3 regions of the Abyssisolibacter sp. ZYX002 genome follow, and region 1 is predicted to be linked to each of the others. Evidence: predicted binding sites of a transcription regulator. Region 1 holds the regulator's gene; each other region holds the start of a gene.
The links. Region 1 encodes LexA, which represses DNA repair genes until DNA is damaged. Its sites were predicted from a motif close to CNAACANNTGTTNG; they were not measured.
Positions count from the first base shown of each region.

Region 1 (10,583 bases):
CTAAATGTTTAACATATTTTATATAACATAAAGAAAACTTAGGCGTTAACAAATGGATTAAATTGAATAGAAATTAATTTAAGGGATGTCTTTTTAGACATCCCTTAGTTAGGGCGGTATGGTTGTCAACTAATTGACTATACCAACTGTATCAAATGCTTGTTTAACTACATTGTATTCATTTCCACTTTCTCCATAAAAATCAGAAGTTGATTGCAATAATGCGTTCCTAAGATTTTTAAATTTAGAAGAAGGGTATAAATATGTTGTAAGAGCACGATAGTATATCTTACCTGCTTTTTCAAATCCTATAGAGTTAGCTATCAGATAAAACGCTCTGTTAGGAATACCGCTATTTATGTGTACGCCACCATTGTCCTCATTGGTATGCTCATAATCATCCATATGTCCAGGCTGAGGTTTATAAACATCGTCACTACCAGGATCTTTCAAATTACGGATAGCATCACCTGGGATATTAGGAGTGTAGACATCGTCGCCTAATAGCCACCATTTTTCTGTAGGGCCTTGAGAAAGAACACCAAAAACATCAGAGATTGATTCGTTTACAGCGCCTGATTGGTTTCTGTATATTAAATTAGCAGTGTACTGCGTGACCCCATGAGTGAATTCATGTGCTACAATATCTAAAGATCTAGAATGTGATCCAGCTAAAACGCCATCACCATCACCAAATAAAATATGTCTGCCATTCCACATAGCATTATTCTTATTTATTTTTCCAGAATTATCTCGATAAACAAAATGAACAGAACTTACTATCTTACCGTCTCTATTGTCAAAACTCTTTCTGCCAAAAGTTTCATAAAAATAATCATATACTTTTCCTAGGTTGTAATGAGCATCAACTGCATAATGATCTTTATTGAAAGTTCCAATAGTGTTTTTTATTATTTCACCAGGTTGTGGCGCATATAAGTCATTGTCTAGGGAGTAAGTTTCGATAGTAGCATTACGAGTAATATCACGCAAATAGTAATAACCATTTTGCTCATCTGCATTTAGTGACACCGTTTCATTATTACCATTGATTCCAGTGCATATAATGTGCGTATCTGCTATAGCGTTATATGAATCTATTACAGTTCCTGATGCTAAATCTACAAATATTTTATAGTTAGCTGGATATGGTTTATTGAATTGAAGTGTGACTAAATTTACAACATACCATTTGCCTTCAAATTCATATAGATATTTTTGAGTATCTGGTTCAGATATTAATTTAGAATCTATAGATTCGATGTTAAGAAATCTTTTAGCTGAAGAAATACTATCTGAATCACTTGTTTTTATAGCTTTGCTCCATTTAATATTTCCAATGTTATTATCTGGCTCTAATGAACCATTTAATGCATAAATATTGTTATTAGAATCAGTATGAATAATTAACTCTTGTCCATAAACAGGTATACCATCAATTTCTTGAATTACTTTATAATGAGTCATATTGAGGTCATCTTTGATAATTGATCTTATATTGAAATCTGAATAGGATATGTTGAAAATCCCCTTGTATCTTTTAATGAATTCAATTGCTTGTTTCTCAGAGGTTATGATGTCTTTTAATTTAATGTTTTTGATAAAACTCGGAATGTTCTTGTTCTTATCCCAGATTACTTTCAAATTTGAAGAAAAGTTGCTTTTATAAAAATTACTTTCTTCAAATTTTTCTAAGACTTCCTCTGGTTTTGAATTAGTAAATCGTTCTGTATTATGACTTAGTGCGTTAACGGTTACTGTTTGTAACAACATTGATACTATTACCATTATGATTAAGAATTTTTTAGACATTTGATTCCCTCCTTTTATTGTAATTAATTTACTTTACAGGAATATTATACGTTTCATCTCTATGTAATGCAATATCATTTTAAGTTTTATTTTTACTTATATTGGGATATTTATATATCTATATGGACAAACAGCTGTAAATTGCTATTTGAGAAAATAAGAATGGTGATAATTTTATTAGACAAGAGTGTAAAAATCCTATTAAGGCTAAGAAAATATTCTAAAATAGATTGAAGAGGTTGGGGTATAGTTGAATTATATATATATATATATGAAAAAACTTATGTTTACATAAAATTATTATGGATAACAAAAGCCAAGTATATGCAATGAATTTTATACTATAAATGATGCACCATTTTTTATAGTATAATTTGTACTTTTTTTATATCTTCCATAAGTTTATAAAGAGCAAGATTTTTCTTCTTAGCTTCTATCATTACATCAAAATCCATATCTGTTGTTTTAGCTATCTTGATAAAATCATTGAAACTTTCAAAATTAATATAATCAGCATGAGAGCGAAATTCTTTATCGGATTTGGGGCTAGAGACATGTATCTTTGGAGATAGTACTTCATTATTCCATGTTGAAAATATATCAAATAAAAAATCTGATAGTCTTAAGCCGTCGTTGTTGCACCAATGATGATGTACATCTAAAACCATTGGTATACCAAGAGACTTTGCTACGTATAAAGTATCTTTTATGTTGTAGATTTTATCATCGTTTTCTACTATTATTCTTGATTTTATCCTATCTGGGATACGAGCAAAATTAGTGATAAATCTTTTTATTGATTTATTTTTATCTCCATAACTTCCTCCTATATGCATAACCAATTTACCATGCTCAGGAGTAACCCCAAATGCATCTAATATGATATTCTGATATATTAAAGTATCTAAGCTAGAATATATAACATTTTCATTTGGTGAATTGAGTACATTGAATATGTCAGGATGAGAGCTGATCCTTAGATTATTTGATTCTATTATATTTGCTATTTGGTCATAATAATGCTTAAACTTTCCGATATAGTTCCATCTGGTTACGTTATCATGAGTTACAAGAGGAACTAACTTAGAAGTGATTCTATAAACGCTTATATCTTTTGTAATGTTGTGTTTTAATATACGAATAGTGTTCTCTAAATTTGCTTTAGTAAGTGATAGAATTTTGTCTTGCCTAATATCTTCATTTGGAATCTTAGTGTAGTTTGTATAAGTAATAGTCCTTGAAGGGGAACAATCATCAATATCTAATGGTAGAGCAACATAACCTAATCTAACAATCATCTAATCACCTCATATTATTAGGATGTATAAAAAAGTGCTAATTATACAAATGTGATATACTTGATATATGTAAAAGTTTTGATCAAATGATAACATTATATATAATAAGGTGGAATTTGGATGAATAATAATATGTGCAATGAAGATATAAAGATAACTGGATTAAATCATATTACGTTTCCAGTTAAAGATATAAACAAATCAATAGAGTTCTATAAAATTGTCTTAGGTGCAAAGCTATTAGCTAAAGGTGATAAACTAGCTTATTTTGATATAGCAGGTATATGGGTAGCGTTAAATTTAGAAGAAAATATCCCTGGAGAAAACAGAGAAAAAACATATACTCATATAGCATTTTCCATGACTGAATCAGATCAAGACAAGCTAATAGAAAAATTAAAGCAACATGGCATAAAATACGAACTAGGTAGACCTAGGAATATTAGAGAAGGTAAGTCGCTTTATATTAGAGACTATGATGGACATTTGATTGAGTTACATAGTAAAACAAGAACAGACAGACTTAAGTATTATTTGGATGAACGACCAGATATAAAAGTATTTAATGAGTAAAGCAACATGAAAATGTAATAACAAGAGATATGTTTACATAATATTATTATAGTAAATAAGGATGTGTAAATAGAAAAAATATACAAACGCATTATAGCGAGAATAAGTTTATCTAGTGATTGATAATTATATATCTTGAATGAAATGTATTCACATGTTTACGTATGTAAAATTATAGGAAGATGTGCAATTTAAAATATATAATGTAGCTAATTTTAGGAAACACGATGTATGATGCGAAGAATGTTTAAACAACAATTAGCATAAATATTATATAAAATTCAATCAAAGAACTTTTGTTCGGTAAAAACAATTCAAAGATGTAAACTTCATGCCAAAACATATAAAAACATCAAAGTTCAAATAAAACTAATAAAAATTACTAGAAAAGAAGGAAATAGAGGTAATAATATAGAAATAGTACATATAAGTTTTGTCACAAAATACAAATTTTGCGACAAAATACATATAAATTTACAAAGGGAGAAGATATTTCATGGATACGCCGTTAATTTTGGATGACTTCTTTGATTATCTCTATGCTATCAAAGGAAAATCGAAAAATACAATTAAAGAATATAATTATGATCTGAGATCATTTTTTAGATTTTTAAAAATAAGGTACAAACTTGTTGCAAAAGATACATTGTTTGATGAAATTGCCATATCTGATATTGATATAGATTTTATCAAAAAACTTAAAATACAAGATTTGATTTCGTTTATCTCCTATGCTGATAAGAATATGAACAATAAAAACTCTACTAAAGCTAGAAAAGTTGCTAGTATTAGATCATTCTTTAAATATCTCCATAATGTTGTGAATATGATAGATATAAATCCTGCAATCAATCTAGAAACACCTAAAAAAGAGCAACGAAATCCTGCTTTTTTGACTCTCGAAGAATCTTTAAAACTTTTAGATAGTATAGAAGGAAGAAACCGGATTAGAGATTATGCTATTCTTACCCTATTTCTAAATTGTGGGCTTAGATTGTCGGAGTTGGCTAGTATAGACATAGACAAAATCAAAGGGGATACTTTAACCGTTATAGGTAAAGGAAATAAAGAAAGGACTATATATCTAAATGATGCTTGTCTTATAGCTATAGATAAATATATAGATGTACGACCAAAATTAGATCAATCAGAAGAACGAGCACTCTTTTTGAGCACTAGAAAGAACCGAATTAGCCCAAGAGCTATTCAACATTTGGTTAAGAAATACTTACTAAATGCAGGTCTTGACAGCAAAAGATATTCTACTCACAAGCTTAGACATACTGCTGCTACGCTTATGTATAAACATGGGAATGTTGATATAAGAGCATTACAACAAATACTAGGACATGCAAGTGTTGCTACAACACAGATATATACTCATTTAGATGATGATAGATTAAGAAAAGCTGTCAGTGCTAACCCGTTAGCTAGCAAAGTTAGTGAATAACTATATATTTGACTATAATATTATTATGTAAACTATATAGTAAAATAAATCTATTCTACAATGGTTAAAAATTTAAAAGGCTATGTTATATTATTAAACAATATTTTCTAGAAGTTAAGCTATCCCATTGGCTTCATTTGTAAAAAACAATGTTACAAAAGAGGTATGCACCTATTCCCTATTTAGGGAAAGGTGCATTGTTTGAGTGTAGATATTTATATGTTAATGTATTTAAAATAATTAATATAATGGGGGCAATTTTAGTTGCTCTCCTATTCTTAGGTTAGCAGTCTTTTTGTTGTTAGCTCTTTGGATTTCGTATATTATCCTTCGTTTATCCATATTACAATCATAATGATTAGTTGCAATTGACCATAAAGTATCTCCTGCTTGTACTATAATAGTTGTATATTCTTTATTGTTAGTTTTACTATAGCCAAAAGCTGTATTAGACCTAGATATGTTGTTTAAAGTAAATAATAATAATAATATTACTACCGATAAAAATAGAGTAAAGCGTATAGGCCTAGCAATAACTACTCGTTTTCTTCTTCTTGTATACATGATATACCTCCCGAACACTTATTCTTAGGGAACATAAGTTCTTAATTCCTAATTACATTATAACGGAACAAATGTTCGTTGTCAATAGTTTTTTGCGAACATTCGTTTGATATAATAATAAAATTATGTTATAATAATAAAAAAAGAGGATTATATCCTAGTAAGAGGTGTTACATATATGTATGAAGATTTATCTGAAAAGCAATTAAGGATACTACGCTTTATTCAAAACGAGCTCAAAACAAAGGGCTATCCCCCGGCAGTTAGAGAGATATGCAAAGCTGTTGGACTGAAATCAACATCTACTGTTCATGGACATTTATCAAGACTAGAAAAAAAGGGTTATATTAAGCGTGACCCTACTAAACCTAGAGCTATTGAAATATTAGACAATGTTACTTATATACACTCTCAAAAAGAGATTGTGGAGATACCTATAGTTGGAAAAGTAACAGCAGGACAACCATTGCTTGCAGTAGAAAATATTGAAGATACTTTCCCATTACCTGTAGAATATGTTGGCAATGATACTACATTTATATTAACTGTTAAAGGTGAAAGTATGATAGACGCTGGCATAATGGATGGAGATCAAGTAATAGTGAATAGTCAAAGACATGCTGTAAATGGAGAAATTGTAGTTGCATTAATTGATGATGAAGCTACAGTAAAAACTTTTTACAAAGAAGATGAATTTATCAGGCTTCAGCCTGAAAATAAGACTATGGAGCCAATTATTGTTAAAGACGTGTATATATTAGGAAAAGTTATAGGATTATTTAGAAAACTTAAGTAAGTTAGTTTCTAGCTTACTCAGGTCTGTATCTTGATGACTTTGTCATAAATTTAAAGTAAGCTAATTTCTAGCTTACTTTTTCATTTTCATATTTATTATTTTTATACTGCGCTGAGCTTCCTGTTTTATAGTATCACAATACTTACCACATAGCACTTCGTTAAGAATATCTATACTATCTTGAGTCCAAAACGATGACAGGCATAATACCGTTTTCCAAACTATTAATTCATTGTTATAATATTTTTCTAGCATATTACTTACTGTATCAAAAATTTCTTTTTTAATACAGTCTTGATTGTAGAATAGCATAAATCCTACAGCATCTAAAACTTCACATATTTTTCTTGTATCTTCACTAACAAGAACAGATACTAATTCATCTACAATCTTATTATCCATTCTACTTAAAGTTCTAGCTATAATATCTCTAGGTAATGGATAGCTAATTTTTTTAGATACTTTTTTGGGTAAGTTAATATATTGATTTTTTCCAATAGCTCCTAAATAATCAATCATTAATCTAGCTGTAACCTCATCACCTTTTTGGAGGGCGTTACATATCTCTATTTTTGTATATAATGATTTTTCCTTAGAGAGTATCTTCAATAATGTTGTATCCTTTATAGCTTTACGACTAGATAGTATATTTATAGCAATAGATCTTTCGAAAGAAACATTTGAATTAAGTATTGAAAACAACTTATCATTATTTTTATTTATATACATGGCTAAATCGTCGTCTTCAATATAACCTCGTTTTTTTAAATCTTCTTTACTACTTTTCATATTCTGTACTTATGTTAAATAATTTACGGTCAATTAAATCATTCTTTAATAAATTATCTAATCCTTTCATGATTCCAAGCTTACAGTGTTCGTATGTCAAGCCACCTTGTAGATAAACAAAATAAGGTTCTCTCATAGGAGCATCTGCACTTAGTTCAATAGATGAGCCCTGTATAAATGCACCTGCTGCCATTATTACTGGTTCACTGTAGCCAGGCATATCCCAAGGCAGTGGCATTACAAAGGAATCAACTGGTGAGGCAGCTTGTATTCCTTGGCAAAACTTAATAACCTTATCAGGATTATTAAACTTTATCGCTTGTATTATATCACTTCTATTATCATCTATAGTTGGTAATACTTCAAAGTCTAATAAGTCAAATACTCCAGCTGCAAGTATTGAACCTTTTAGAGCTTCACTTACAATGTGTGGCGCTAAGAATAGACCCTGCAATGTTAGTCTTGATGTTCCATAGGTCAAACCACAGTCCTTCCCTATTCCTGGAGCAGTGAGTCTGTTTGCAATGCTTTCAATAAGATTCTTTCTACCTACTATATATCCCCCAGCAAGAGCTAGTCCTCCACCAGGGTTCTTTATTAGAGAGCCAGCTATTATGTCCGCCCCTATGTCTGTTGGCTCTATCATTTCTACAAATTCTCCGTAGCAATTATCAACCATAATCACTATATCTTTGTGCTCTTTTTTTATATTAGAAATAGCATTTTTCATATCTTCTATTTCAATGGCTTTTCTATCACTATATCCTGTTGATCGTTGTATAAGTATGAGTTTAGTATTATTTTTTATATTGCTCATTACTGTATCTATATCTATTTTATTATTATCAATCAAATCTACTTGGTTATAGGATATATTATATTCTTTTAAAGAACCTTTCATATCACCTTTAATACCTATTACTTTTTGCATAGTATCATATGGTAAGCCAGTTATTGATAACATTTCATCGTTTGGTCTTAATATGCCTCCTAGTGTAAGGGCTAACGCATGTGTGCCAGATGCTATATTTGCTCTAACAAGTGCATCTTCTGTATTAAAAACATTTGCATATATTTCTTCAACCTTATCTCTTCCCTCATCATCATAACCATACCCAGTAGTCCAGTTAAAGTGAGTAGCTGCAAGATTTGCTCTTTGAAATGCATCTATAACTTTTAATTGATTATATTCTTTTATATTATTTATTTTTTCAAATTTTTTATTTAAAGTAGTTTCTACATGTAATACAAAGTCAATGATCGCAGGATCAATACCAAATTGTTTACATAATATTTTTCTAGTTAACATGTTCACGTTCAAGTCATCACCTTCAATTGTCAAATTAATCTTGTTTATTCATAAATGATATATTTTTACTTGGGTTTATAGTTGATATAGCATGTTTATAAACCAAATGTTGCTTTCCATCGTTTTCAAGCACTATAGTGTAACTATCGAATCCTTTAACGTAACCTTTTAGTTGATAGCCATTAACTAAGAATATAGCTATTTGAATAGACTCCTTTCTCACTTTGTTCAAGAACACATCTTGCAAATTGATACTATTTTTCACAAAAATCCCCTCCATTAAAATATAAATTATTTCTTTCTTAGCTTATCATGAATTTTATTAGTAATATAATCAACAATACCATCTTTACCTAAAAAGTCATCTACATTTACCCAATTTACGTATTTCTCTCTTCTAAACCATGTCAATTGTCGTTTAGCAAATCTTCTGGTATCTCTTTTTAACACTTCTATAGCTTCTTCTAATGAAATATAACCATTTAGATAAGATACCATTTCTTTATAACCTAAGCCTTGCATAGAAACTAAGTTTTTATCATACCCTTTATTTAATAATTCCTCAACTTCACTGATAAGTCCTTCTTCTATCATCATATCTACTCTCATATTAATTCTATCATATAATTTTTTTCTGTCCATATTCAGCGCAAAGTAAACAAAATCATATTTATCATTGTATTTTCTAAAATCTTTATAAAAATCAGACATTGGTTTACCAGTATCATAGTATATTTCTAGAGCACGAATTATACGTTTAGTATCATTGATATGAATTCGCTCAGCCGAAATAGGATCAATTTCTACAAGCTTATCATATATATACTTATTACCATATTCAAGCGCCAACTTAGTATATTTATCTCTAAGTTCTTTGTTACTTACTGCCTTAGTAAAATCAAGCTCATATATTATAGAATTTAGATATAACCCAGTCCCGCCTACTATCATTGGCACTTTGTTATGAGACAATATCAAGTCTATATATTTTTCGCACTTACTTTTAAAAATAGAAACATTAAACTCTTCATCTGGAGTAAATTCATCTATCATATAATGAGGTACATTTTTCATTTCGGATTGTTTAATTTTAGCTGTACCTATATCCATATATTTATAAACTTGCATAGAGTCCCCTGATATTATTTCTCCGTTTATCTTCTTTGCTATATCAATTGATATACTTGTCTTCCCTACCGCTGTTGGCCCAGCTAGCATTATTAGTGGTTTTTTTTTCATTTTATCATCCTATCACATAAATTGTTAGTTTATTCTTTTGAACTTTTTTTCTAAATCATGCTTAGATATTTTGATAATAGTTGGTCTACCGTGAGGGCATGTATAAGGGTTATCAAGTTGTTTCATTTGCTCGAAAAGATGATTTATTTCAATTTCTTTTAAGTTATCTCCACCTTTTACAGCACTCGTACACGATAGTTTCATGATGTATTTTAGCCTGTATTCATGAGGCTTTTTTGATATATCTTTTAGTTTATCTATAATATCTATGAAGAATTTTTTAAGTCCTTTAATATTAAGTAATGCAGGAACACTTCTTAATAATATACTATTGTTTCCAAAGTCATCTATTTCAAAACCTAGATTGTTTAAAATGGTCTTGTTTTCGTTAACTATTAATAACTCATGATTTGTAAGATCTATTGTTATTGGAGTTAGTAGTTCTTGTTTTAATACATTTTTTTTAGAATACTCATCGTATATTTTTTCGTACATAACTCTCTCATGAGCTGCATGTTGATCAATCATGTAAATCTCACCTGTTATTTTATCTGTAGCGATAATATACGTCGAAAATAGAGCACAAATATATTCCAGCTTGGGAAAAATAACTTTTGAATTAGTGTTTTCTTCATTCTCTTTTATAACGGGTGAAGTTTCAAATTCTTGCTCATACTTTATTAATGGTTCAGCGTCAGTTTTATTAGTTCTTTTATCACTAGTTATAACTGGATTATCTCTTTTTTCTTTAGT
Region 1 covers NZ_JARMXH010000001.1:795,409-805,991, forward strand. Annotated here, with positions in the region: gene purB (adenylosuccinate lyase) at 1-12, shown strand, start outside; gene P3X86_RS03545 (M4 family metallopeptidase) at 130-1,812, opposite strand; gene uvsE (UV DNA damage repair endonuclease UvsE) at 2,175-3,110, opposite strand; gene P3X86_RS03555 (VOC family protein) at 3,231-3,683, shown strand; gene P3X86_RS03560 (tyrosine recombinase XerC) at 4,180-5,133, shown strand; gene P3X86_RS03565 (LysM peptidoglycan-binding domain-containing protein) at 5,374-5,697, opposite strand; gene lexA (transcriptional repressor LexA) at 5,876-6,493, shown strand; gene P3X86_RS03575 (hypothetical protein) at 6,566-7,282, opposite strand; gene P3X86_RS03580 (methionine gamma-lyase family protein) at 7,272-8,591, opposite strand; gene hfq (RNA chaperone Hfq) at 8,626-8,871, opposite strand; gene miaA (tRNA (adenosine(37)-N6)-dimethylallyltransferase MiaA) at 8,883-9,830, opposite strand; gene mutL (DNA mismatch repair endonuclease MutL) at 9,855-10,583, opposite strand, start outside.

Region 2 (10,583 bases), on a different contig from region 1:
TCTCACTTAACTCAATAAACTTATTGATGTCTTCCTCTATCACATCAAGAGAACTCTTCCAGAACTCTTTATCATGTACGTCTATATTAACCATGTTAGTGATAGTAGCTATATCGTTTTTCCCAGTTTCAGATAATAGTTTATCGTAAGTATCAATAAACTTATCCCCTTGTTTTAAATATTCGGCATATAATCCCTTAGCAAATAAATCACCAAATGCATAAGGGAAGTTATAGAAATTAGCATCTGCATAATAGTAGTGAACCTTGCATGCCCACATATATGGATGGAGGATTTCATGGTCAAGACCATCCCCATAAGCTTCTTTTTGGGCTTCTAGCATAATATTGTTTAGCTCATCAACAGATAAAGCGTGGTCTCTTCTTATCTCGAAAAGCTTAGTCTCAAATAAATAACGACTGTAGATATCAACAATTACTTGTGTAGAATCAGATATAGACATCTCTAAAATCGTGAAAGCTTCTTCATCAGTAGCTGTTTTAAGAGCAGCTTTACCAACTATAGTTTCACAAAAGATAGAAGCAGTTTCAGCGATAGGCATAGGATAATTGCAGTTAAATGTAGATTCATCCTTTAAACAATACCCATGATAACCATGACCTAACTCATGTGCTAAAGTAGTCATATTGCTATAAGTGTTGCTAAAGTTAGATAGTATTCTACTTTCGCCAATAGAATGGATTCCATAGCAGAATGCACCACCCCTTTTACCTTCCTTAGGCTCAGCGTCTATCCACCTTTTCTCAAATGCATTATCAGCAAAATCAGCAAGCTTATCACTGAATGTTCTGAAATTATTAACAATATATTTTCTTGCCTCTGGATAAGTATACTTAATTTCTTTGTCCCCCATAGGAGCAAACAAATCATAGAATGGAAGTCCGCTTTTATGACCTAGTAATTTTGCTTTAGTTCTTAAATATTTGTGAAAAACAGGAAGTTTTTCTTTAATAGCTTCAAGCATAGCATCAAGAGTTTCTTTATCCATCCTAGAATCTATAAGAGTTTTTTCAAGAGGAGATGTATATCCTCTCATATCCGATATAGTAATAACTTCTCCTTTTACACCGTTGATGCAAGCTGCAGAGGATGCATCAATCTTTTTATAAGCTTTCAACTCAGCAGAGTAAGCCTTCTGTCTTACGATTGGATCTTTATCATAAGCTAAATTTCTAACAACAGAAAGAGGAAGCTGTTTATGCTTACCGTCAAGCTCGATATCAACCATTAAGTTTGAAGATACCATACCTTGAAGAGTAGAAAAGGCACTAGAACCAGTGTTTTTCATTTTAGAGATTAAGACTTCTTCATTATCACTTAATAAGAATTTTGATTTATTGGCAAGTTCTTTTAAATAGAAGCTATGTTCTCTAAGAAAATTATCTGAGTTAATAACTTCATCTAGATTATCCAATTTACCTAAATATTTCTTAAATTGAACATTTGGTGTTGTAAAGTTAGAAGCCATCATTTGCAATTTATCGCAATATTTTGTAGCGTTTTCATCCTTAGTATTAACACTCAAAGACAGCGAAGAAAATGCATATAATTTTTCAAAAAAATCACCTAATTTTTTACTCAAATCTAGATATTTCTTGATAGTGCCAGTTGGACTAGTAACGACACTAAGGTTTGACTTGCTCCAATCACAAAACTCCCCCAATAATTCATTACATTTTTCAAAATCATTAATAAATTCCGTACATTCAAATGAAGAATATAGTTCGTTTAAACTCCATTTCATTTCCATATAATATACCTCCTAATAAATGGTCTATAGGATTGTGCTATTAAAATAAGAATATTATTCCCAGCAAAATCCCTTTAAATATAATCATATAATATTATACAACAAAATATAGCGTTATTAATTAAATGTAACATTTTTTAAGGTAAAAAGTTTATACATATTAAAAAAAGGTTGGTGCATTGAATATACAGAAATGCAACAACCTTTTTTAAATTTTAATGTAATGCTTTATATAATGACTTGTAATTACCTGCTTTAGCGTGATCAGTCCAACAATGGCATAGGCATTTAATATCTGCATTGCAAGTTAAACCTAAATCAACTTTTTTCCTTAGATTTTTCATAGTGTTACTCCTTTCTATAATTTATTTTATGATTATAAAACCATTATAGTAGAATAAATGCAGGAAAAATGTCAAAATATAGAAAAGAAATATTTAAATTTTCTTAACATAGAATATGAGAAAAGAATTCTACAAAGTATTTAAAGAATTAGTAGCGATTAAAAGTGACACAGGAACTGTATTAGAAGGAATGTCGAGGATAATAGATTATTTTAGTCAAAATCTAGAGTGTTGTGGGAAATACAAGCTATCAAAAGAATATTGCTTTGACAGAAGTGTTGTATGGGTACTAGTAATGACACTATCATACTTATAAATCATCATAGTGTAGTTGACTCTCTAGAAGAGTGGATATTTGGGAGAAAGACATGTTTCAGTTACTCAGAGCAAGAAAAACAATCCAAAAACTGAACTAATAAATTTATTAGTTACCACATGACCAACAAAGATAACTAATTAAGTCACAAAGAAGCATATCAGTTTTCAAAGAAATCAAGATATGCTTCTTTACATTAATAATAATTCACAATAAACCTATAACATTTTCTCACTTAACTCAATAAATTTATTGATATCTTTTTCTATTACATCAAGAGAACTTTTCCAGAACTCTTTATCATGTACGTCTATATTAACCATGTTAGTAATAGTAGCTATATCGTTTTTACCAGTTTCAACTAGCAATTTATCATAAAGATCAATAAACTTATCACCTTGTTTTAGATATTCAGCATATAGTCCTTTAGCAAATAACTCTCCAAAAGCATAAGGGAAGTTGTAGAAGTTTGTATCTGCATAATAATAATGAACTTTACATGCCCACGTGTATGGATGTAAGAATTCATGATTAAGAGCATCACCATAAACTTCTTTTTGAGCTTCTGACATTGTATTGTTTAGTTCATCAACAGATAAAGCATGATCTTTTCTTATCTCAAAAAGTTTAGTTTCAAATAGATAACGACTGTATATGTCAACTATTGCTTGAGTTGTATTTGAAATAGACATTTCTAAAATAGTAAGAGCTTCATCAGCAGTAGCAGTTTTAAGAGCAGCTTCTCTAACTATAGTTTCACAAAGAATAGAAGCAGTTTCAGCAGTAGGCATAGTAAATTCGCAGTTGAAAAAAGATTCATCTTTTAAACAATACGCATGATAACCATGACCTAACTCATGAGCAAGAGTAGCCATGCTGCTATAATTATTGTTGAAATTGGATAAAATCCTACTTTCACCAATACAACGAATTTCATCGGAGAATGCACCACCTACTTTACCTTCTCGAGGTTCAGCATCAATCCACCTTTTTTCAAATGCATTATCAGCAAAATCAGCAAGTCTATCACTAAAAGTTCTAAAATTATCAACTATATATTTTCTTGCCTGAGGATAAGAAAAAGTAATTTCTTTATCTCCAATAGGGGCAAACAAATCATAGAATGGTAGGCCGTTTTTATGACCTAATAGTTTTGCTTTAGTTTTTAAATATTTATGAAAAACAGGTAGTCTGTCTTTTATAGTAGATAGCATAGTGTCTAAAGTTTCTTTATCCATTCTAGAATCTATAAGAGTTTTTTCAAGAGGAGAATTATAACCTCGTCTATCTGATAAAGTAATAACTTCACCTTTTATTCCATTAATACAGGCAGCAGATGTTTCATCAATTTTTTTATAAGATTTGAGTTCTGCCAAGTAAGCTTTTTGTCTTACTATAGAGTCCTTGTCATAAGCTAAGTTTCTAACAACAGAAAGAGGAAGTTGTTGTTTCTTTCCGTCAAGCTCAATATCGACCATTAAGTTTGAAGATACAACATCCTGAAGTGTAGAAAAAGCGTTTGAACCAGTATTTTTCATTTTAGAAATCAACATTTCTTCATTATCGCTTAGCAAATATTTTGATTTATTAGCAAGCTCGTTTAAATAAAAATCATGTTCCTTAAGTAAATTGTCCGAATTAATTATTTCTTGCAGATTATCTAAACGTTTTAGATATTTCATAAATAAAACGTTAGGAATAGTTAAATCAGACTCTATCATTTGTAGTTTGTCGCAATATTTTGCAGCAGTTTCATCTTTAGTATTAACGCATGAAGACAGCGATGAAAATTCATCTAATTTTTCAAGACAATTATTTATTTGATCGCTTAACTCTAAGTATTTTTTAATCGTATTGACAGGATTGGTGAAATCGTTAAGATTTGATTTACTCCAATTGCAAAAGTCGCTTGATAAATTACGACATTTATTAAAGTCATTTGTAAATTCTGTACATTCAAACGAAGAATACAATTCATTTAAACTCCATTTCATTTCCATATAATATACCTCCTAATAAATGGTGTGTAGGATTGTGCATTAAATAAGAATATTATTCCCAGCAAAAATCCTTTTAAATATAATCATATTATACAATAAAATACAGTGGGATTAAAAAAATATGAATTTAATGTAACATTTTCATAAGGAAAAAAATTTAATAGTAAATTAAATACAGAAAAAATAAAAAAATGTAAAAAAATAGAAAGTACATATTGATTATTCTTAATTATATTCTAATAAAAAATAGTCATTATATGATAAAATCGTAATTAATAACATCTGCGCGGGGGGAAAATATATGAGAAAAGATATCTACAAAGTATTTAAAGAATTAGTAGCGATTAAAAGCGACACAGGAACTGTATTAGAAAGGAATGTCGAGGATTATATTTATGAGCATATAAAAAACATAGATTATTTTAGCCAAAATCCTGAGTATTATGGGAAATACAAGTTATCAAAAGAAGATTGCTTTGACAGAAGTGTTGTGTGGGGACTAGTGAAGGGAACTAGTAATGACACTATCATACTTATAAATCATCATGATGTAGTTGACTCTCTAGACTACGGTGTATTATCAGAATATGCTTATAATGTAGATAAAATAAAACAAAAGCTAAAAGAGATTAATGTATCGCAAGAAGTTAGAGTAGATTTAGAAAATGATAAGTGGATATTTGGAAGAGGAACCTGTGATATGAAGGCAGGTATAGCTTTGCAGCTTTATATATTGGAGCAATATTCTAAGATAAAAGAATTTAAAGGGAATATACTCTTTTTATCTGTGCCAGATGAAGAAAATCTATCACTAGGGATGAGAGATGGAGTTAGGTTACTGAATAAGTTAAAAGATAAATATGGATTAGAATATAAGCTATTGATAAACTCTGAGCCACACCAAAGGCAGATTGAAAATCAAGGTGTGCTTTACGAAGGTTCAGTAGGAAAGATAATGTGCCAAATATATATAAGAGGTAAAAAAACTCATATAGGTGATATATATCAAGGGCTTAATCCATCACTGATACTATCAGAAATTATAAGAAGAATAGAAGTAAATAATGATTTTTCAGATGTAGAAGGCGAAGAAATATCTCCACCACCTTCATGGATATACTTTAGAGATAAAAAAGAGAGATATGATGTTTCAGTACCAGAATTTGCAGGAGGTTACTTTAGTGTCCTTACTCTTAACACTACACCAAAAGAAATTATAGAAAAACTTAAAACTATTTGTAACGAATCTTTTGAAGAGGCGATAGAGCATCTTTTAAAAAGCTATGATAGATACAGTCTTGTTAATAGCATGAAAGAAAAACTGAATTACAAAGTAAATGTAAAGACATTTGAGGAAATTTATAAAGAAGCAAAAACAAATGGAAAAGATGTATTTATAGATGCATATAACAATGAAATGAGAGAGCTTGAAAAAGAGCTAAAGGCTGGTGATATTAATCTGGCTGAATGTGGATTTTCGCTAACTAAAAAGACTCTAGAATACGCATATGATAAATCTCCTGTTGTAGTAATATCATTTGTGCCACCATATTATCCACATATATCAAATATAAAATTAGAAAATATATCAGATAAAATAAAGAATATAAGTAATATAATAAATGAATTTACAACAAAAGAATTCGGTGAAAACTATGTAAGTAAAAATTATTTTATGGGCATATCAGACATGAGTTACACAGGGCTTTTAAATAGCGAAGAAACAATCCCATATATATCAACAAATATGCCACTTTATTCAACGCTATATACAGTACCATTGAAGGAACTAAAAGAGCTTCAAATACCAGTAATAAATATAGGGCCATGGGGAAAAGACTTACACAAGTTTACAGAGAGAGTATATCAGCCAGATTTATTAGAAAAAACACCTAGTATTATAAAGCATGTGATTGATTATATGTTAGATTAATTTGGATTGAACATTTTGACAAAGTATAAGCTATAACATAGGGATGTCTAGTTAGACATCCCTTAGACTGTAGAAAAAAGCCCAATTTCTGCGTTGTCTTCAAATTTCCGTTACTTACTTACCTCTAAATAAGCTCTGCTACTCAATTTTAACACGCCTTGAACTTGAACTTAAAGTCTGCTATATGTTATAAAACTATTTTTCACTATACAATTGAACTATTTTAACAATGACTTCAACAGCCTTAACCATTGATTCGATACATATATACTCGTATTTACCGTGGAAGTTATGCCCACCTGTGAACATGTTAGGGCAAGGTAATCCCATAAAAGATAATCTAGCGCCATCAGTACCACCTCTTATAGGGCATATTAAAGGTTCGACATTACACGCCTCCATAGCTTGCCTAGCTGTATCAACTATATGCATAACAGGTAGTATTTTTTCCTTCATATTGAAATATTGGTCTTTAAGCTCAAAGTTCACAGTGTTTTTACCGTATTTTTTATTTAAAAAGTCAGCTATGTCTTTAATCAGATTTTTCTTATTTTCAAACTTCTCTTTGTCGTGATCCCTTATTATGTATCTAAGTGATGAGTTTTCAACAGTACCTTTCATATCGATTAGATGATAAAAACCTTCATATCCATCAGTGTATTCAGGTTTATCAAATACTGGTAACATTGAGTTGAACTCTATAGCAATTAGTGAAGAATTTATCATTTTGTTCTTTGCAGATCCTGGGTGAACATTTCTACCGTTAACGTTTATCGTAACACCAGCAGCATTGAAGTTTTCGTATTCAAGCTCACCAATAGGCCCGCCATCTACAGTATATGCAAAATCAGCATTAAATTTTTTTACATCAAATAAATCAGCACCCCTACCTATTTCCTCATCTGGAGTAAATGCTATTTTTATATCACCATGTTTGATATCTGGATTGTTAACTAAGAACTCCACAGCACTCATAATTTCAGCTATACCTGCTTTATCATCAGCACCTAACAGAGTAGTTCCATCCGTTGTAATTAAAGTTTTTCCCACATAATCTTTAAGTGAAGGGAAGTCATTTGGGGAAAGGATTATATTATTATCATCATTAAGAACAATATCATTTCCGTCATAATTCTCTACTATTTGTGGATTAACATTTGCACCAGACATGTCAGGGCTAGTATCCATATGAGCTATAAAACCTATAGAAGGAAGGTTTTTATCACTATTAGAAGGAAGTGTAGCCATAACATAACCGTTTTCATCTACGCTTACATCAGTTAGATTTAATTCATTTAATTCTTTTACTAATTCATTTGCAAGGTTAAGTTGTTTCTTAGAACTCGGACAAGTCTCAGAAAATTCGTCAGATTCAGTATCAAACTTCACGTATTTTAAAAATCTTTCTACTACATTTTTCATTTAATCACTCCTTGTATATTCCAAATATTATTTGGATATTGATATGTTTATTATAACATAATAGGATGTCTATTTTTTTGTATTAAAAGATATTTTTGGTTGTTTAAAGCAGAAGTATAGTTAACTACTACATCTAAGATACAAAAAGTAGAAATTTAATTATTTTTAAGAAACATTTAAGAAACAACTATATGATTAATAACATAAACTAATAGTAGATAAGGTTGATATATGTTATAATATAAAAATATGTGAAGAAAACTGTTAAATTATTAAATTACTTACGAAAGGAGTTTGACTTAAATATGGTGTATAATTATAAGACGAATGGAGTATGCTCAAAGCAAATAACATTTGAAGTAGAACAAGGCATAGTAAAAAATGTTTTATTTACAGGAGGCTGTCCTGGCAATCTTCAAGCAGTTGCTAAATTGGTAGAAGGTATGAAAATAGAAGAAGTAATAAGTAGATTGAAAGATATAAAATGTGGTCCAAAATCTACTTCATGTCCAGATCAACTTGCAGCAGCGCTACAAGTAGTGCTAGAGAGAGAAAAAGTAAAAGTAATATAAAAAGAATAAAAGACTAAAACTAGCTCAATAAAAAAATGAGCTAGTTTTTATTTTTACAAAAATATACATTAGTGGAATATAAAAATAGTTCTAAAATATTTGACAGAGTGATATAATAATACAAACGCGAACTTACGTTCGGGAAGGATGGTTTTATGTCACCAAGATTAATAATGCATATTGATGTTAACTCAGCTTTTCTTTCATGGCAAGCAGCATATAACAAGCAAATAGGGATAGAAGAAGATATAAGAAATATACCAGCAATAGTAGGAGGAGATATATCATCAAGAAGAGGTATAGTGCTAGCAAAATCAATTCCAGCTAAAAAACTGGGGATAAAAACAGGTGAGAGTTTATTTGAAGCGAGGTTAAAGTGCAAAAAACTAAAAGTAGTTCCTCCTAATTATGACTTATACGTAAAGAGTAGTAAAGCGTTTAGGAAAATTTTAAGTGAATATTCACCCAAAATAGAAGTGTTCAGTATAGATGAATGTTTTATGGATTATACAGGATTAGATAGTTATTTTGGAGGGCCTATAAAGGTAGCATATGATATAAAAGATAGAATAAACAGAGAGTTAGGATTTACAGTAAATATAGGAATATCCTCAAACAAACTACTTGCAAAAATGGCAGGAGAGTTGAAAAAGCCAAATATAGTAGATACGATATTTCTAGGAGAAGTACCTAAGAAGTTATGGCCACTTCCAGTTTCAAAGCTGTTTATGGTTGGAAGACAAACTAAAAAAAAGTTAGAGAAAATAGGAATACAGACAATAGGAGATTTAGCAAATAGTGATTACGAATTTATATCAAAAACACTTAAATCACATGGAAGGCTTATATACCAATATGCATGGGGTAAAGATAGTTCAGATGTAAAAAAGAACGAAGAAATACCAATTAAAAGTATAGGAAATGGAAGCACTATAAAATTTGATGTGTGTGATAAACAGACAGCATATTTAATAATATTAAGTCTAGTAGAAACAGCAGCAAATAGACTAAGGCAAGCAAATATGCAAACAGGGTTGATATATATAGGTATTAAAAACGGTGATTTTTCATACAAAAGCCACCAAAGAAAGATATACACACCTACAGATTCAACTTTTGAAATATACCAAATAGCAAAAGAGGTATTTGATGAGATATGGGATGGCACACCATTAAGGCAATTTACAATAAGGCTTTGTGATATAAGCAGTTCGCAATTTTCACAACTCAGCATATTCACCAAAAAAAATCACCAAAAAAACGTGGCCTTAGACAGAGTAGTTGATAGATTAAGAGAAAGATATGGAAAAGATTTAATCAAGAGAGGAGTATTCGTTAACAGTGATCTAAACCATATGATAGGAGGAGTGGGGAGTAATGATGAATATACTATGATGTCTAGTTTACTTTAAAATTGCAAAACTTCCCGTTATCAAAATGCTCATGACTACGTTTAAAACTGTGAGTTAGTTCTATTATTGTTTAAACATAAAGTTTACCCTGAAATATTATTGAATTTTGATAAATATGCTGTAGTCGTATAGTTATTGATTTTCTGGTGGATATTCAGGTTTAAGAGAGGATTAGATTATGAAGATAGTAAATAAACCAATAGATACAGTTGTAGTTTTTGAATCTAACAAAAATAAAATAATACCATACAAGTTCAAATATGATGATAAAACAGTCAAAATTGACGTGATAGATAAGGTGTATGAGGAGAAACTTGCAGGCAATAGAAGGATAGTTTTTGTTTGCACTAATAAAGGACATATAAGATATGAGTTGAAGTATGAGATAGATACTTGTCTTTGGTATTTATTTAAGATATAAGATGATAAAAGTCTAACAACATAAAAAAACAGAAGATTTTCCTTCGTTTAAGTACATTGTTACAATTCATTGAAGCATATTCGTTTTTCTGGAGAGCAAATTTAAGTAGTTTGTTTCTAATACGATTTTATAAAATTCTAGAAACAAGCTCTTATCGGGGACCTTAAGAAATAGGATATGTTTTTTTGTTATTAGGAAATCTTAATAACCAAAAGCTATAAGATTTGCCCTTTATTTTTAGGAAAAACTTATTCCATTCAAGAGAAGTATGAGTCATTGGTACTATTTTATATTAACTTTAAACAAAAAAACAGAGGTTTATTTTACAAGAGTTTTACAAATCAAAAAAAGTAGTGAAAAAACAGTTTATATGTGGTTAAATAGAATATAAG
Region 2 covers NZ_JARMXH010000004.1:161,443-172,025, forward strand. Annotated here, with positions in the region: gene P3X86_RS13300 (M3 family oligoendopeptidase) at 1-1,771, opposite strand, end outside; gene P3X86_RS13305 (hypothetical protein) at 1,987-2,115, opposite strand; gene P3X86_RS13310 (hypothetical protein) at 2,231-2,431, shown strand; gene P3X86_RS13315 (M3 family oligoendopeptidase) at 2,650-4,431, opposite strand; gene P3X86_RS13320 (M20/M25/M40 family metallo-hydrolase) at 4,733-6,364, shown strand; gene pepT (peptidase T) at 6,560-7,786, opposite strand; gene P3X86_RS13330 (TIGR03905 family TSCPD domain-containing protein) at 8,092-8,358, shown strand; gene P3X86_RS13335 (DNA polymerase Y family protein) at 8,514-9,770, shown strand; gene P3X86_RS13340 (hypothetical protein) at 9,949-10,191, shown strand.
Region 2: P3X86_RS13335 (DNA polymerase Y family protein) is a predicted target of LexA. The motif match lies at 8,486-8,499, and genes of this name have one in related genera.

Region 3 (10,583 bases), on a different contig from region 1:
AATTTCATCAAATCGCTTTTTTCTCCTCTCTGAGGAAATTTGATGAAGACCTTTTGCTCTTTTTTTTCTGAAAGCCACTCTTGTATAATTTCTTGCTCTTCTACGCTTTCCTGCACTAATATCTCTTTTGGTATATACCATGCTCCAGCATAAAACTGCTTTATAAACGAGCCTAATATTTCTCTATCTGTATTATCGTTGATATTGCTTAATAAATAATGTTCTCTTCCTATTAGTTTACCTTTTCTAATAAAGAATATCTGTATACATGCCTCATGCTCATTTTTTGCTAATCCTATAACATCTTTATCCTCTTCAGAAGTGCTCAGAACCTTTTGTTTTTCAAACATATATTCTATTGATTGTAGTTTATCTCTATACTCTGCTGCTGTTTCAAAATCGTACTTATCAGATGCCTGTTTCATTTTTGATATCAATAGATCCATTAATGCCTTCTTTTTACCGTTTAGGAACACTAATATTTCATCTATCATCTTTATATATTCTTTTCTCGTTATTTTACCCGCACATGGAGCTGTGCATTTTTTTATATGATAATTTAAGCAAGGTCTGTTATTTAGGTTTTCATTTTTTAATCTCTGCCTACAACTTCTTATAGGAAATATCTTATTTATAATTTCTAACGTTACATTTACTGCTCCTGCATTTGTATACGGTCCATAATATTTAGCCTTATCCTTTATAACTGTTCTAGTTTTAAATACTCTTGGAAATTCTTCATTTACTGTTACTTTAATATAAGGATACTGTTTATCATCCTTTAGTAATATGTTGTATCTAGGTCTATATTCTTTTATTAGATTTGCTTCCAATATTAATGCTTCTACTTCATTATCAGTCAAAATATACTCAAATTCTTTTATTTTGCTTACCATTACTCTGACTTTTGGGAGCATATTTTTTGAAGACTGAAAATATTGTCTCACTCTCTTTCGTAGTGATATTGCTTTCCCTACATATATTATTTCATTTTTATCATTTTTCATTAAGTATACACCTGGATTATCAGGCAATTTCTTGAGTTCTTCTTTTATATCAAACATATTTATCACCTTTATCTTTAATCTTAAAAATATGTAATTTTGTTATCATATTTGAAGTATATATCAAATTTATGTATAATACAAATGTACTCATTTATAGAATTTTTCTGGGGAGGTAACTTATGTCAGGTTCAAAAAAAGTAATTAATTTCTTTATTAGTTTTACTATTTCTTTATTATTCTTGTCTGTAACTGGTCGATTTATATATTTCATTAGCAATTATACTAATGACAATATACTTTTCAATGTAATTATACCTATCTATTATACTATTTGTCTCTTAGTATTTGCACTAAGCATGAATTTTGTTCGAAATGCTCAGACAGATAAGCTGCTCAAAAATAACACTACTTATATGGAAGTGAACACAGCAGGATTTAGTTTGGTTAATAAAATATTGTATTATGTTATAATTGCCCTAATCTATTGTTTACCCTTTTTACGAGGAGAGTCTATCAAGAATTTTAATATTACTAGAGTAATAAGCTTGGTGCTTGTTTTGTTAGTTTTTGAACTTATGCTTAGATATTCAAGCAAAACTATAAAAATAACCTTTCTAAAGAACGGTATTGTAGTAAACGGATTTGATTTAAGACTTGATGCTCCTATGAAAACTGGAACCATAATGTATAATAACTCCGGCTATTACAGCTACAATGACATTGAAAACTACTTTGTCTTTCCTGACAAAATTGAATTGTACCTTATACATAATCAAGGTAAATTAAGTTTCCATTCAAATACTGAAATGGGGAAACGATTTACTGGTTTAATGATACAACAACATATTGAAATGAAGAAATTTGATTAAGTTTATAATATCATTTAAAATTCTACAATAAATAGTAAAAATGAAGTTTTTTGCGATTATTCTCTTATTTATGAGCGATACTTTGCAGCATACGCTCTTTGTGAAAATCTAGTATGTTGGTATAAGTAAATATTTTTTTGCAGTGGAGAAGCTGTTTCAAGTAATTTAATAAAAAGTTGAAAAACAGCTTCTTAGATTTTCTACAGATTAGTAGTTGTTTTGGTTTAATCTTGGATTGTTAGGATTAAATTTTTACCATAAGTTATCTATTTTTATGACTTACCCCACCCAGATTTTCAATTAAAAATAAGGCTATCATTTTCCAATAGCCCTATTATCAATAGATTTTACAATGTTATAATCAATCCTCTAATACTATCATCTTTGTCGACTACTGCTCCGATTAAATCTCCACATTTTAAATCTGCTATATCTAAATTCACACATTTGTCATTTCTTTTAAGAACTATTATTACATCATCTCTTAGGTATAATGGCGATAGTATTTCTCTACTATTATCATCAAAATGTTGTTCTATGTTTATAGTATTGTTTTTATAATCAACTTTTGTTATTAAACCATATACAAAATGTTCACCCTTTTGGTAGTCACATTCTTTAAAATCCTTATAAGTCTTTATTGAAACATGCTTATGCACTTGATTCCAACTAACATCTGAAAATTTCTCAAATAGTTCTCTTACTGGAGCATATAGTTTGCCATTTATTAAATACTTGTCTACATCCAACTGTTCTCTATTAATACTGATTCCTATATCGTTACTTTTGTATATTGTGGCTTTTTCTGTACTTATACCATATACTCCAAATGTAAAAAGCATAAATATCAATATCACTATCATACTAACTCTAATCTTATATAGCATTTATAGCACCTCCTAATATATTAAATAGTTATTAGGAGTATAGACACTTTTTACAATACTTATTCTCTACTTTTATTGATTCATAACCTTTCCTAAAAACTTTCCTGTATATGATTTATTGACTTTCACTACTTCTTCTGGTGTTCCTTTTGCTACTATACATCCTCCTTCATCTCCTCCTTCTGGCCCAAGATCTAGGATGTAATCAGCTGTTTTTATAACATCTAAGTTATGCTCTATTACTATTACAGTGTTTCCCCCTTCTACAAGCTTGTCAAGTACTTTAATCAATTTGTGTACGTCAGCTATGTGAAGTCCTGTAGTTGGCTCATCTAGTATATATAGCGTCTTACCTGTACTTCTTTTACTAAGCTCTGCAGCAAGTTTTATTCTCTGAGCTTCTCCTCCTGAAAGTTGCGTTGATGGCTGCCCTAACTTTATATATCCTAATCCAACATCATACATTGTCTGCAATTTTCTCTTTATTTTTGGAATATTATCAAAGAATTCTACACCTTCTTCTACCGTCATATCCAATACTTCTGTTATTGTTTTGCCTTTATATTTTACCTCTAATGTCTCTCTGTTATATCTCTTACCCTTACAAACTTCACATGGGACATATACGTCTGGTAAAAAGTGCATCGCAATTTTCACTATTCCATCACCTTTACAAGCTTCACATCTTCCACCTTTTACGTTGAAACTAAATCTACCTTTGCTATACCCTCTAACTTTGGCTTCTTTTGTCATTGCAAATATGTCTCTGATATGATCAAATACCCCTGTGTATGTTGCAGGATTACTTCTTGGTGTTCTACCTATTGGTGATTGGTCTATGTCTATTATCTTATCTATATGCTCTAAGCCTTTTATTTCTTTAAACTTTCCTGGTCTAACCTTGCTACGGTTAAGCTCTCTTCTTATTCCCTTGTATAGTATTTCATTTATCAAGCTACTTTTACCTGAACCTGATACTCCTGTGACACATGTAAAGAGACCTAACGGAAATTTAACGTTTATATTTTTAAGATTATTTTCTTTTGCACCCTTTACTTCTATCCATTTTCCGTTAGTCACTCTTCTCTTGCTTGGAATTTTTATCTTTTTCTTACCACTTAGATATTGTCCTGTTATTGAATCTTCTACTGCCATTATTTCTTGTAATGTACCTTGTGCAATTATCTCTCCACCATGTACTCCTGCACCAGGCCCTATATCTACAATATGATCCGCGCATTTCATTGTATCCTCATCATGTTCTACTACTAATAGTGTATTGCCTATATCTGTTAGATTCCTAAGTGTTTTCAATAACATGTCGTTGTCTCTTTGGTGTAACCCTATACTTGGTTCATCTAACACATACAAAACTCCTACCAAACTAGAACCTATTTGTGTAGCAAGTCTTATTCTTTGAGATTCTCCTCCTGATAGCGTCCCTGCACTTCTTGACAGCGACAAATATCCTAACCCTACATCCTTGAGGAACGACAATCTCTTGGTTATCTCTTTTAGTATTTGCTCCGCTATAAATTTTTGCATCTCGCTTAACTCTAGGTTGTTAAAAAACTCTAGTGATTTTGCTACTGAAAGACCAGTAACTTCTATTATGTTTTTATCTCCAACTGTAACTGCTAAACTTTCAGGCTTTAATCTATTTCCACCACAAGCTTCACATGGAATTATACTCATATACTCTTCTATTTTGTTCCTCATATAGTCTGAGTTAGTTTCATTGTATCTTCTCTCAAGGTTAGTTATTACACCTTCAAAAGTACCCCTATGTGTTCTTTCTCCTCCATACTTACTATCAAAGGTGAAAGATATTTCTCTTTCTCCAGTTCCATATAGTAATTCGTCCATGAGTTTCTTCGGTGCATTCTTTATTGGTTCTTCTAAACTAAAGTTATTGTCCTTTGCTATTGTCCTAATTATCTTGTAATAATAGGTATCCTCTCCTGTTCTACTATAAGGCTCGATAGCTCCATCATTAATTGATAATTCTTTATTAGGTATTATTAGCTTTTCGTCAACTTTTTTGTGATTTCCAAGACCGTTACAGACTGGACACATTCCAAAAGGACTGTTAAAAGAAAACATTCTAGGAGCTAACTCGTCCATTGCTACTCCACAATCTACACAAGCAAATTTAGTGCTAAATAACAGTTCTTCGCTCTCTATTACATCCACTATTACTAGCCCCCCAGATAACTCTATTGCTGTCTCTATTGAACCAGTCAATCTATTTTGTATACCGTCTTTTATTACTAATCTATCTATGACAATCTCTATTGTATGTTTCTTATTTTTTTCCAGGTCTATGTTATCGTTTATATCGTATACTTCTTTGTCTATTCTAACTCTAACGTAACCTTGCTTCCTTATATCTTCTATTAGCTTTTTGTGTGTTCCTTTTCTGCCACGTACAACTGGTGCTAATATTTGAATTTTTTGCCTCTCTTCTAGTTCTAATACGTGATCTACTATTTGGTCTATCGTCTGTGAAGTTATTTCTTTGCCACATTTTGGACAATGAGGTATCCCGACTCTCGCATACAATAGTCTAAGATAGTCATATATTTCTGTTACAGTCCCTACCGTTGATCTTGGGTTTCTATTCGTTGTCTTTTGATCTATTGATATAGCTGGTGATAAACCAGTTATATGCTCTACATGTGGTTTCTCCATTTGACCTAGGAATTGTCTAGCATATGAAGATAAGCTCTCAACATACCTTCTTTGACCCTCTGCATATATAGTATCAAACGCTAAAGAAGATTTTCCTGAGCCACTTAGACCTGTTAATACTATAAACTTATTTCTTGGTAACTCAATATCTATATTTTTTAGGTTATGTTCCTTAGCCCCTTTGATTATTAGCTTCTCCACCCTTTTCATTCCCTTCTTCTAATGTTATAATTGCTTTTTAAGTTTCTCTATCTCATCTCTGAGCTCTGCTGCTTTTTCAAACTCAAGTTTTTCTGCAGCTCTATGCATTTGAGTTTCTAGCTTAATTATCATTTCTTTAACATCTTCTATATTTACAGAGCTTGATACATTGTATTCTTCTACATCTTCTGCTACTTTTGTAGCCTCTATTACATCTCTAACTGATTTATTTATAGTTGTTGGTGTTATACCATGCTCTTGGTTATACTTTTTCTGTAAGCTTCTCCTTCTATTTGTTTCACTTATTGCTACGTCCATTGAACGAGTAATCTTGTCTGCATACATTATTACTTTTCCATTTGAATTTCTAGCTGCTCTACCTATAGTTTGAATCATTGATGTCTCAGATCTTAAAAATCCTTCTTTATCTGCATCTAGTATTGCAACTAATGATACTTCTGGCAGATCTAGTCCTTCTCTTAAAAGATTTATCCCAACTAATACGTCATATTTTCCTAACCTGAAATCTCTTATTATCTGCATTCTCTCCATAGTCTTTATTTCTGAATGTAAATATGTGACCTTAATTTCTAATTCTTCAAAGTAAGCAGTTAAGTCTTCTGACATCTTTTTAGTAAGCGTTGTTATCAATATTCTTTCATTTTTAGCTACTCTTATATTTATCTCTTTAACTAAATCATCTATTTGATTCTTAGTAGGTTTGACAGTTATCAGTGGATCTAATAATCCTGTCGGTCTAATTATTTGCTCCACAATATTCTCTGATAATTTTTTTTCATAATCACTAGGTGTTGCACTAACAAACAATACATAGTTCATATGCTTTTCGAACTCATCAAACTTAAGTGGTCTATTATCTAATGCTGATGGTAATCTAAAGCCATAATTTACTAGATTTGATTTTCTGGAATAATCTCCACCGTACATAGCTCTAACTTGGGGTAATGTAACGTGTGATTCATCTATTATCATTAAATAATCATCTGGAAAATAATCCAGTAATGTATATGGTTTACTACCTTTTTCTCTACCGCTGATATGCCTTGAGTAATTCTCTATTCCCTGACAATAGCCCATTTCTTGCAACATCTCTATATCATATCTCGTTCTTTGCTTTAGTCTTTGTGCTTCTAGTAACTTATCCTCACTAATAAGTATCTTCAATCTCTCTTCAAGTTCTACTTCTATTGTATTTATCGCTCTGTCTATTTTTTCTTTTGTTGTGGCGTAGTGTGATGCTGGGAAAATTGATATATGATTTCTCTGTCCTATTATCTCTCCTGTAAGTGAATTGATCTCCGTTATTCTATCTATCTCATCTCCAAAAAATTCTACTCTTATAGCGTTTTCAGTCGATGATGCTGGAAATATTTCTACTACATCTCCTCTAACTCTAAAAACACCTCTTGTAAAGTTGATATCATTTCTCGTATATTGTATATCTATCAACTTTTCAATGACTTCATCTCTATCTTTAATCATACCCGGTCTGAGCGAAAGTATAAGGTTTTCATAGTCTATAGGATCACCTAATCCATAGATGCACGATACACTTGCTACTATTATCACATCTTTGCGTTCAAATAACGAAGCTGTAGCTGAGTGTCTTAATTTTTCTATTTCTTCATTTATTGATGAATCTTTTTCTATAAACGTATCTGTACCAGGTATATATGCTTCAGGTTGGTAGTAATCATAAAAACTGACAAAATACTCTACTGCACTTTCCGGAAAAAACTCTTTGAATTCACTTGCTAATTGTGCTGCTAATGTTTTATTGTGTGCTATAATAATTGTAGGTTTTTGAACCTCCTGTATTATATTCGCCATAGTAAATGTCTTACCTGAACCTGTTACTCCAAGTAATGTTTGTTTTTTAACTCCATTTAAAATTGACTCACTTAATTTCTGTATAGCTTTTGGTTGATCTCCTCTTGGTACATATTCCGAACTTATTTTAAATTGTCCCATATATTCACCTTTGTATAATGAAAACATTGGGAAAATCATTATACTTTTCCTTTCTTAATTAATTATATTTTATCCACCTAAATATACACTACAGATTGGTGCTATCGAATTAAGAATTCATACTCAAGGAACGTTTGTTCGTTACTTATTATATATTACTTATTTTTATATGTCAAACATAATATTAAACTATTGAATTGTAATATTTGCTAATAAAACTGATAGCCCTTTATTTTATCCATTATTAACTATAATATCTGTTTTTTATTCATTTAATGGCTAAATGCATATACCGTCTAAAGATGGTAAATTTAAGTCCTGTACATAGAACTAAAGAAAGATAATTCTATAATTGTTGCTAGTTTATTGTATTTAAGGACAAATTAATTATAAAAATAAGAAGGAAAATGAAATTTTTTATCGAAACTTATAAAAATAACAAAAATAGAATTTTATTAAATATAAATAATATTTTTGTTATTATGGTTTGATTTTACTATGATCTAATCTGATTTTAACATTGCCAGTGAATTCACTTAAGTGAGTTCATTTATACAATGTTTTTAAGTGATTTGTCTTTTAAAAGTGATTTTATTATTATGCTATGTGTTATATATTCATTAACACTATGTGAAAAAATCATTTAAAATCACGTGCTAATAAGGTTTATAGAGTTCTGCAAATCGAAGAATTAAAGGAGGTGGAAAAATGAAAAAGCTAACTAAGAAAAATAATATCATAGTTTTAAATTTACAAAGAACAACTTTTTCTTCTTGTAAACCTTGGGAATTACAGTATTAAAAAAGATACAAAAATAAGAATCTAATAACCTATCGTAAAAAATGGTTATATAAATAATATTAACGAAATGGTGTAATCTTCTATAATGATATAATCAAATAGAAGGGATACACCATTTATTATACTGTTTTTTTGCTCTTTAATATTGGAGTTTTTCCATTGATAAAAAAGTCATATCAACGACTTAGTCATTCTTAAGTTTTCTTTATAATATAGTTAATTATCCTATAAAAAATACTGTAATTAGGCTTTATATCTAACGTCATCTTTGCATCTTCTGTTAGTATAAGCACACCTAATGTCTTGTTGTTTATATTTCTATGTATTTTTTTTATTACTCGTTTTTCATTATTGCTATAATAAACTATTTCTAATTCGTTATCTTTAGTAACAGCTTTTTTTACATCATCCTTTGATTTTACTATTGTTTTATTTATTGTTATAACTTCATCTCCTATAGCTAAACCTAGTTCATCTGCTATAGTATTTGGTATTACGTCTAATACTCGTACTGCATTATTGCAAACTGTTATACTTGGTTTCTTGCTCTTACATGCACTTCTTCTTTTTATAATTATCAACTCATGTAGTATTGGACTTGCTATTATAGCAATTATTAAAATCAAATCATATACGTATGATACAGCTACTAATGTAAAAATTACTAAGCTATAACTTATTAACATTTTAGCGGATTCTTTTGTTGTATTACTAACACTATCTGATATTGCTAAATCTGTGTATCCAAGCACTGAAGCTACTGGAAATAACATATTGTATCCTCTAAGTGTTATGTAGAATGGTACACACCAAAATCTACTTAGCTTATAGCCACCTATTAATTCATGGTTTTTTTCTAAATATAATGGTAAGTATGATTTGTGCCCATCTAGCTTTATTAGCATACCTTCTGCTAAGTGTAACAGTCCTACTATAACTATTATGCTCCTTAATGCTTGTATGTCTTTGTTTAATACCATCCCTATTATACATGCTCCTGCACCTGAATAAGCTATACAAGCATATCTTGGATTGACTAAAAACATAAGTATAGATAATATTAAAGCATACTTAAAACAAGATATATCAATTTTAATAGGAATAATCTTAAGTACTATACTTATTAATATACCAACTGCTAGTCCATTAAACTGAGATAATAAAAAATGCTTTAAATATGTCACTCTGACAATGCCTAATAATTCTTTTTCCTTTTTTTCTAATCTTATGTATTGATAAAATACTAATATGATCATTATGATGTATATTGGGTTAACTATTAATTTCAATAATTTATTAAACATATACATACTATCTACACGCTCTCCTTTTGTAAATATTTAGTATTTTCCCCGTTAATCAAATAAGTTAAACCTGAGAATTTTCATTATTATTGTTATATATTAAAATTTAACTATTTATAAAACCAAGTTTCTATGCGAGTCAACCAATGGTTGACTAAATGATATTGATTTTTTATTTTTATTATGCAACAATGTAATTACTTTTGTTATTATTGAGAATCATATTAATGAGAAGGAGGTATTTGTTTATGAATAATGTAAATAACGTATTTGTTGGCGGGCGTTTAGCATATCTAAGAAAATTAAAAGGCAGGACACAAAAAGATATTGCAGAGCATTTTGGTATATCAAAGCAGGCAGTATCTAAATGGGAAAATGGACTCTCTATGCCAGACATATTGTTAATGCCTAGTATTGCAAAATATTTTGATGTTGATATAGATTATTTTTTTGATAAAAATGTTACTGATGATAAATCAAAACATTTCATTAATAAAGAAAAAGTAGCTATCAGTATTAAAGACTTTAGTAAAAAATACGATGATAGTAAAAAGTATACTATTGAAAACTTAAATCTAGATATATATGATAATGTCTCAACTGCCATAATGGGACCATCTGGTTGTGGTAAATCTACTTTATTAAATTGTATATCTGGATTAGAAAAATCAACATCAGGTAGTATTTATATACTGGGAACAGATATTACTAAGTTGAAAGAATCTAAACTAACTAAATTTAGACGAAACAATATAACATATATTTTTCAACAATATAATTTAATAGAAGTTCTAAATGTAATTGATAACATAAAATTACCCTACAAAACAT
Region 3 covers NZ_JARMXH010000004.1:268,691-279,273, reverse strand. Annotated here, with positions in the region: gene uvrC (excinuclease ABC subunit UvrC) at 1-1,064, opposite strand, end outside; gene P3X86_RS13800 (hypothetical protein) at 1,187-1,876, shown strand; gene P3X86_RS13795 (hypothetical protein) at 2,224-2,763, opposite strand; gene uvrA (excinuclease ABC subunit UvrA) at 2,836-5,655, opposite strand; gene uvrB (excinuclease ABC subunit UvrB) at 5,680-7,647, opposite strand; gene P3X86_RS13780 (hypothetical protein) at 8,643-9,758, opposite strand; gene P3X86_RS13775 (ATP-binding cassette domain-containing protein) at 10,001-10,583, shown strand, end outside.
Region 3: uvrB (excinuclease ABC subunit UvrB) is a predicted target of LexA. The motif match lies at 7,775-7,788, and genes of this name have one in related genera.